DNA from 2 places in the Nocardioides sp. NPDC057772 genome. Region 2 is predicted to be linked to the other one. Evidence: riboswitches for the same ligand, from Rfam matches in the RefSeq annotation. Region 2 holds a riboswitch; the other holds the start of a gene.
What was found. Region 2 has a riboswitch for cyclic di-AMP ahead of ACFVJS_RS20745 (C40 family peptidase). Riboswitches for the same ligand answer to the same signal wherever they lie in the genome.

Region 1: linked by a shared signal. The riboswitch ahead of ACFVJS_RS12150 (NlpC/P60 family protein) and the one ahead of ACFVJS_RS20745 (C40 family peptidase) in region 2 are both predicted to bind cyclic di-AMP.

The regions. Positions count from the first base shown of each region.
Region 1 covers NZ_JBHVKN010000057.1:1,348-5,680, forward strand. Annotated here, with positions in the region: gene ACFVJS_RS12145 (hypothetical protein) at 1-1,177, opposite strand, end outside; gene ACFVJS_RS12150 (NlpC/P60 family protein) at 1,215-2,201, opposite strand; cyclic di-AMP (ydaO/yuaA leader) riboswitch at 2,217-2,421, opposite strand; gene ACFVJS_RS12155 (hypothetical protein) at 2,518-2,700, opposite strand; gene ACFVJS_RS12160 (NYN domain-containing protein) at 2,824-4,086, shown strand; gene ACFVJS_RS12165 (DEDD exonuclease domain-containing protein) at 4,283-4,333, shown strand, end outside.
Region 2 covers NZ_JBHVKN010000154.1:2,665-6,997, forward strand. Annotated here, with positions in the region: gene ligD (non-homologous end-joining DNA ligase) at 1-479, shown strand, start outside; gene ACFVJS_RS20740 (response regulator transcription factor) at 494-1,174, shown strand; cyclic di-AMP (ydaO/yuaA leader) riboswitch at 1,417-1,590, shown strand; gene ACFVJS_RS20745 (C40 family peptidase) at 1,596-2,423, shown strand; gene prfB (peptide chain release factor 2) at 2,568-3,686, shown strand; gene ACFVJS_RS20755 (alpha/beta fold hydrolase) at 3,691-4,333, shown strand, end outside.

The DNA.
Region 1 (4,333 bases), on a different contig from region 2:
CTGTCAGCTCGTCCACCCCGAAGCCGAAGCTCGCCTGCAGGGACTTCTCGAGCGGGATGCCGCGACCGGTTTCGTCGTAGAGGTCGACCAAGGCCTGCTCGCCGCCTGCCTCGGCGAGCACCTCGCAGGCCAGCCAGGCGGCTTCGTACTCAGCCCCGAAGTGCTCCGAGCGGGTGTTGAACTCGGCCTTGCCCGGCAGGTGGTCAGGGGCGCCGTTCTCGCGGACCTGGGCGAGGATCTGGCCGGCCGTCTTGCTGAGCGGGAGCTTGGTGTCGCGCAGCGCGACGTAGTCGGCGAACCCTTCGATCAGCCACATCGGGCGGCGCGTGTTGGTGGCGGCGTCGGTGGCGGCGTGAGTGGCCTCGTGGGTGATGACGACCTGCGCGCCCGGTGCGTCCAGGTCGCCGATGACGCCCGGGTTGACCCACACGTGCAGAGGCGCCCCCGCCTTCGTGGAACCGTCGACGGTCGCGGTCACCGCGGCGACGGCGGTGTAGGTGCCCTGCGGGGCGCCGAGCGCGGCGTCGAGCCCGGTGGCGGGTACCTCCAGGACCAGGCGCGGGTCGTCCCAGGCGATCACCTTGCGGACCTGGGTGACCGCGGTGGCGGCCAGTTCGGCGTAGCGGTCGGCGACCTCCGCGGAGGCCTGGGCGATCACGAGGCTGGATCCGCTGCGGCGCACCTGCACCGGGCCGCTCAGCCACAGTGGCATCCGGGTGCCCTGGGGCGCCGAGAACCCGGTGATCGCACCCTCGGCGTCGAAGCCGACCCTCAGCTCCTCGGTCAGCGCCGGGTCGCCGGGAGTGCGCCAGGACATCTCGACGTCGGCCGTCCAGGAGCCGTCCTGCTCCACGTTGCCCGCCTCGGCGAGGTACCTCGCGGTGACGTCCTCGAGGCCGATGGCGTGCGCGTTGCGCACCGCGACCGAGGACGCGTCGTCGCCGTCGGGCTTCGCCCCGTCACGTACGCCGGTGACCAGCTGATCCAGCGAGGCCCGGGCTCCCGCGGTGTCGGCGCGCACGACCGGCGCGGTGGTCGGGGTGGGCGCGACGTACTCGCCGCCGCCGGTGAGCCGCCAGCCGACGAAGCCGGCGAGGAGCATCACCAGCACCAGCGCCGCCCCGATCAGGGCGGGGTGAGCCTGGATCCGGGAAAGAAGAGAGCCGACCGTTCGCACCTGCGAACGATCGGCCTCTTCGGGGTCCTGGGTCAACTCAGCCCGGGCGAACGGCGCCCGTGTAGGGCATCTCGTCGATCGGCGAGACCTTCACACCCGTGCTCGGGTTGGAGGCGTGCACGATCTGGCCGTTGCCGATGTACATGCCGACGTGGCTGATCGGGCTGTAGTAGAAGACCAGGTCGCCGGGGGCGAGCTGGTCGCGGGAGACCTGGGGGCCGCTGCTGTACTGCGCCGAGGAGGAGTGGGGCAGCGAGACGCCGGCCTCGCCCCAGGCGCCCATGGTGAGGCCGGAGCAGTCCCACGACTCGGTGCCGGTGGCGCCGTAGACGTAGGCGTCGCCGACCTGGGCCAGGGCGTAGTCGACGGCCACCTTGGCGCGGCCCGAGGGGGACGGCAGGTTGCCCGGGATGCTGGTGTCGGTGGACTGGATCTTCTCCAGCTCATCGGCCTCGAGCTCATCGAGCTCGGCCTGGGCCGCCTCGAACTTCTCGTCGATCTCGTTCTTCTTCTGCTGCATGGTCGTCTTGACCTTGGCCATCTGCTCCTTGGCGTCCTCGGTGGCCTCGCGGCGCACCTGGAGGGCCTCGGCCTCGGTGTTGTAACGAGCCAGCAGGTCGGCCTGGAGCGCGTTGTAGGACGAGACGGTGGCCAGACCGGCGAGGAACTCTTGCGGGTCCTCGGAGGTGATCACCTGACCGACGGCAGAGACGTCGGAGCCCTCGAACTGCCGCAGCACGGAGTCACGGAGCTCGGCGCGGATCTTGTCCAGCTCCTTGCTCTGACGCTTCTCGTCGGCGTTGAGGTCCTTGAGCTGGTCCTTGAGGTCCTGCAGCCGCAGCTTGGCGTTGCTGTAGTCCTCGTTGGCCGCCTCAGCCTGGGTGTAGAGCTTGTCGACCTTCTTACGAACGTCGTCGATGTCTGGGTCGGCTTGGGCGGGGGTCGCCACGGGAATGATCCCGGCGACACCGATGGCGGCGATGCCGGCTGCACCGGCAATGAGTCGCTTCCGGTCGCGTGTCACGAGCGGACGGTCTCCTTGTGTAGTCGTTGAACGCCTACCGGGTGAGCTGACGGGTTCAGGCACGACCTGCCCTACCACCGCTCCTCGTTCCGGTCTCCCGGATCGTCCTCGCGGCGGATGCACCCCAGGTGATCGCACTCCGTCCTGCGGTGTGCGACCGGTGTGGTTCCCCGGTTCCCGGCCCGCCCCGAAGCGGACCTGGACTAAGCGCGACACTCGCGTGAGCCGGTTGACCCACTTCCACGAGCGCCAAGTTCCTGCGCACATTAGCCGACGGCATCCCCCACCTGCCAACCACCCACGCCCAAAAGTTCGGCTACATCCCCTCCACCATCCGCAGCGGCGGGACCAGTCCACCATCGGCGAGCACGTCGAGCGCCCGGCGCTCCTCGTCCTCGATGGTCAGCTCCGGCGGCGGGCCGAGGAGCACGGTGACCACGCAGTCGTGGCACGCCAGTCCCCGCACGAGGCAGGTGTCACAGTCGATTCTCGTCGTCATGCTGCGACGGTCTCACCGACCACCGACATTTTTGCTTTCGCACGGTTGCGTGCGGCGTGTCACCACCATCGCAGCGCGGTATTCGAGGCGGCGATCGTCGGGGCGGGTCTCTACACTTGGGATATGGAGGTCTCCGCGTACGCGACACTCCCCGACACGGTCCGGGGACGCATCGTCGCGCTCACCGCCGGGGTGCTTCCGGACGTCGTGCGCCTCCCGCCCGCGCTCAGGCGGATCGCCGACTTCGCGCCCGCTCGGCGGGCCAAAGCGGGCGGCGCGATGATCGCCTCGGTGCTCGAGAGCGACGACGAGGTGCGAGAGAAGGTCGGGAGCCACTTGCGCCCGGCGTACGTCTCCGAGGGTGGCGAGGACGTCGCCCTGCCCGATGATCCCGCCGAGGCGGCAGCCGTCGCCTGGCTGGTCCGTCCCGACGGCTGGGAGGTCTCGCTCAAGGAGGCCCTGGACAGGCTGGAAGCCGCGTCGGTCCCGGCGGTCGACGCCGAGGTGGCCCGCCTGCGCGGCAAGCTGGCCGCGACCGAGGACGAGCTCCGGGAGGTACGCGCGGACCGCAAGGCGCGCCTCGATGAGCTCAAGGCCGACAACACCGCGCTGCGCCGCAAGCTCGGCGAGGCCCGGGCCGCCGCTCGCGAGGCCGGCACCGGGCTGGACGAGGCCCTCACCGAGGCCCGTGAGGCGCTCGCCCGCGCCGAGGACGAGCTCGCCTCACGCGACCGGCAGCTGCGCCAGCTCCGCAGCCAGATCGACAAGCTGGAGCGCGAGGCGGCCGCCGAGCGACGCACCTCGAAGACCGACCGCGAGGACGCCTCGCTGCGGGCCCGTTTCCTGCTCGACACCCTTCTCGACGCGGCCGGTGGGCTCCGTCGCGAGCTCGCCCTGCCGCCGGTCACCGGCACTCCCGGCGAGCGGGTGGAGGCCGAGCTCGCCTCCGCAGACGCCGCGGCCGGCGCCGGGGTGACCAGCAGCGCCCACCTCGAGCAGTTCCTCGCCATGCCGCGGGTCCGGCTGATCGTGGACGGCTACAACGTCTCCAAAGCCCTGTGGCCCGACTCAGCCCTCGACGCCCAGCGCCTCCGGCTGCTGCGCGCGATCGCCCCGATCGCGGCCCGCACCGGCGCCGAGACGACCGTGGTCTTCGACGCCCACTCCGCATCCGTACGCCCCACCGCCGTGCCTCCGCGCGGCGTCAAGGTCCTCTTCTCCCCCGAGGGTGTCATCGCCGACGACGTCATCCGCGACCTCGTCGACGCCGAGCCCGCCGGCCGCGTCATCCTGGTCGCCACCGACGACGCCCAGATCATCAAGGACGTCCGCCGCGCCGGCGCCCGCAACGTCCCCCTCTCCTCACTCTCGCCGCTCCTGGGCTGACCGCGCCGCACCGCGCGAGTTGCGAAGCAGTCGCCACCAACCCAGCGCCGAAGCGCCCCTCGTCTGGACGCAGCGGAGCGAGGGAGCGAAGCGACTGAGCGCAGCGGAGGAAGACGAGGGTCAAGCGAAGGCGCTGCGCGAATTGCGAAGCAATCGCATCCAACTCTGTCGGCGGCACCCGCTAGTGTGTTCGAACATGAGTACGGCGGCGGTTCGTGAGGCGCGGAGGGAGATGCGCGCCCGGGCC
Region 2 (4,333 bases):
ACCTCGATCCAGGCGAGCCGGCCGGCCTCCAGGAGTGCTGTCAGGTAGCGCTGCTGGTGCGCGAGGCGCTGGGCGAGCGCGGACTGACCGCGGCGCCGGTGCTCAGTGGCAGCAAGGGCGTGCACCTCTACGCCGCCCTGCCCGAGGCGGTGGAGCCGGATGTCGCCACCGCGCTGGCCAAGGAGATCGCCGAGCAGCTCCAGAAGCAGCACCCGAGCAAGGTGACCGCGACCATGACCAAAAGCCGCAGGTCAGGCAAGGTGTTCCTGGACTGGTCGCAGAACTCTGGGTCGAAGACGACCATCTGTCCCTACTCGCTGCGCGGTAAGGAGACCCCGAAGGTCGCGGCCCCGGTCAGCTGGGCCGAGGTCGAGGAGGGAGCCGAGGATCCGCTCGCGATCGACCAGCTCGGACCTAACGATGTGGTCACACGGTTGTCAGAATCGGGGGATCTCTTCACAAGGGCTACAGGCCCCTAACTATTGTTCTCCCCATGTCTAACTCCGTGCTCGTCGTAGAAGACCAAGAGGACATCGCCGCTCCGCTGGTGCGCACGCTCCAGCGAGAGGGTTATGACGTCACCTGGGTCGACTCCGGCAAGAAGGCGCTGGAGCTGCTCGCGCCCCCTTACGAGGCCGAGCTCGTGCTGCTCGACCTGGGTCTGCCCGACATGGACGGCCTCGAGGTCTGCAAGGCGGCGCGCGACAACGGCTACGAGGGCGGGATCATGATCCTCACCGCCCGCGACGCCGAGATCGACCTGGTGGTCGGCCTCGACGCCGGTGCCGACGACTACCTGGCCAAGCCGTTCGCGCTGGCCGTCCTGCAGGCTCGGGTTCGCGCCCTGCTGCGCCGCTCGGGTCCGGTCGAGCCCGGCACCGACGACGACGCCCTGCGCATCGACGTCGCCGCCCACCGGGTCTACGCCGGCGAGCGCGAGGTGACGCTGACCGGCAAGGAGTTCGCGCTCCTGGCCGTCCTGGCCGCCTCCCGCGACAAGGTCGTCTCCCGCGACCGGCTGATGGCCGAGGTCTGGGACGAGAACTGGTACGGGTCGACCAAGACCCTCGACGTCACCGTCGGGCGCCTGCGCCAGAAGCTCGAGGCAGCCGGGGTGCAGGAGAAGGTCGTCGCGGTCCGCGGGGTCGGGTTCCGGCTGGAAGCCGGAGAGTAGGCACAGCCGACTCGAAGAGGCGGCGTAACCGCAAGTTCAACACGGCGTCAGACTGTTGTCCAACGCGTGAGATGACTCACAAACCGCGGTAAAAACACGCGTGAGCACGCGAAATGTGCTCAGAATACGGACCCTCTGGATTGGATCCGGTTCAGATCGCATGTCACCTTGGTTGGGCCGTGCACAACGCACGACCGGCTCCGGTACACGCCGAATCCTGTCCCTCCGGAAGCCGGCCCCTACTACTGAAACCCCCTTTACCCCTCACACTCAGCAGTACGTATGGGACAGGAGCGGGGGACCCAAGTTCCACGCGACTAACTCGGACGGTCGCTTGGGGTGAAGCCATCCACCGATGGCCGGGCAACCTTCTGGCCCGAACCCGACAGCTCACCTCGCAGGCGTGGGAAGGAACTCACGCATGTCCAAGTCCGTATCCCGTCCTGCCCATCGAGGCACGCCGCGCCCCCTCCGGGTGCCGAACGTCGCGATCGTCCGGACGATCGCAGGATCCCCCGTCGACAAGCTCAGGACGACGCTGAGCGGCCACGGCAGGCTCGCCGGCCGCATCACCCTCGCCAGCGGCATCGCCGCCGGTGCCCTCGTGGCGGTGCCCGCCGCCAACGCCGCTCCGGTCTCCCACGAGGCGACCACCGTCGAGTCCGCACCCGTGGTGGAGGCTCCGACCCTGGAGGTCTCGGCCACCCCCGCAGCGATGCTCACCGACATCAAGCAGCTCGAGAGGGCTGTCGAGGTGCAGCAGCGCAGGGCCGAGGCAGCCCGCAAGGCGGCCGAGGCGAAGCGCAAGGCGGCGATCGCGGCCAAGAAGGCCGCGGAGGAGAAGAAGAAGGCCGAGGCGGAGGCGAAGGCCTACGCCGCGAGCCAGCAGGGCAGGATCGAGCGGGCGATCAGCGTCGCCTCGGAGCAGATCGGCGACCCGTACGTCTGGGGTGCCACCGGCCCGAGCGCGTTCGACTGCTCCGGTCTGACGCAGTACGCCTTCGGTGCCGCCGGCATCGAGCTGCCGCGGGTCTCGCGGGACCAGGCCGCTGCGCTGCCGACGATCCCGAACGACCAGATCCAGCGGGGAGACCTGATGTTCTGGGGCAGCCCCGTCTACCACGTCGGTATCTTCCTGCGCTGGGAGAACGGTCAGGCGATCATGCTGCACGCCCCCAAGCCGGGCACCGCGGTCCGTGAGGAGGCTGCCTGGGACGGCTGGTTCGCCGGCTCGATCCACCAGGCCTGAGGTTCTCGGGGCCCGTTCCGACGGGCTGACCCCCACATATCCCCCTGGCGCTCGCCCTCCGGTCCTCCTGCCGGAGGGCGAGCGCATGTGTGGAGGGGGCCGGCGAATCGGGCGGCGTGCCACCGGTCAAGTAACCTGTAAGACGTGGCAGGCCCCGAATTCGACACCGAGATCAAGCAGCTCCAGGCAACGATGCAGACCATCGGCCAGGTGCTGGACCTGGACGCGATGCGCAAGGAGATCGCCGACCTCGGCGAGCAGGTCGCCGCGCCCGACCTCTGGGACGATCAGGACAACGCCACCCGGGTCACCGGCCGTCTCTCCCTGCTGCAGGGCGAGCTCAACAAGTTCACCGAGCTGAGCAGCCGCATCGAGGATCTCGAGCTGATGGTCGAGATGGCTCAGGAGGAGGGCGACGCCGACACGCTCGCCGAGTCCGAGGCCGAGCTGGGCCGGGTGAAGAAGGCCGTGGAGAGCCTGGAGATCCGCACCTTGCTCTCGGGGGAGTACGACTCCCGCGAGGCCCTGGTCACGATCCGTTCCGGCGCCGGTGGCGTCGACGCCGCCGACTTCGCCGAGATGCTGATGCGCATGTACGTCCGCTGGGCCGAGCGCAACAAATACCCCGTCGAGGTCTTCGACACCTCCTACGCCGAGGAGGCCGGGTTGAAGTCCGCCACCTTCGCGATCCATGCGCCCTACGCCTACGGCACCCTCTCCGTCGAGGCCGGCACCCACCGCCTGGTGCGGATCAGCCCCTTCGACAACCAGGGCCGCCGCCAGACCTCCTTCGCCGCGGTCGAGGTCGTGCCGGTGCTCGAGCAGACCGACGAGATCGAGATCGACGAGAACGACATCAAGGTCGACGTCTACCGTTCCTCGGGCCCCGGTGGCCAGTCGGTCAACACCACCGACTCGGCGGTCCGGTTGACCCACATTCCCACCGGCACCGTGGTCTCCTGCCAGAACGAGAAGTCGCAGCTGCAGAACAAGGCCGCCGCGATGATCGTCCTCAAGGCCAAGCTGCTCGCGCTGAAGAAGGCCGAGGAGGAGGCCCAGCTCAAGGAGCTCAAGGGCGATGTCGCCGCCTCCTGGGGTGACCAGATGCGCAACTACGTCCTCAACCCCTACCAGATCGTCAAGGATCTGCGTACGTCCTACGAGGTCGGCAACCCCCAGGCCGTCTTCGACGGCGACATCGACGGGTTCCTCGAGGCCGGCATCCGCTGGCGCCGGGGTGCCGAGAAGGCCGAACAGAACTGAGCTGATGGTTGCGCGGACGCGCACCAGGCTTCCACTCCCGGGCCGCGGCGCGGCGTACGTCTATGACGTCTACGGGCCTGAGGATGGGGTGCCGATGGTGCTCTTGCACGAGCTCGGAGGTAGTGCGAAGCGGTGGCAGGGGGTCGTGCCGCCCTTCGCGGCCGAGCATCGTGTCTACGCCTTCGACATGCGTGGGCACGGCGACTCGGACTGGGCCTCCGACTACTCCCACCGGCTGATCGCCGACGACGTCATCGTTGCCATGGACTCGCTCGGCATCTCCGGTGCGGTGGTCGCCGGGCACTCGACCGGCGGCAACGTCGCGCTGCTGGTCGCGATGCACCGGCCCGATCTGGTCTCCCGGCTGGTCATCGAGGACGTCGTTCCACCCGCGCCTCGCAGGCGCAGGGGACCCGGACGCCCGGCCAGGCCGATGCCTCACGACTGGGAGTGCATCGCGTCCCTGCTGGTCGAGGCGACGACGTACGACGCGTGGATGTGGGAGCAGCTCGAGCTGCTGCCGATGCCGACGCTGATCGTGGCCGGCGGCGGTAACAGTCACATCCCGCCCGCCGATCTGGAGAAGGCCGCGCGCCGGATCCCGGACGCCGACCTGGTCCACTTCGACGTCGGCCATTTCGTGCACC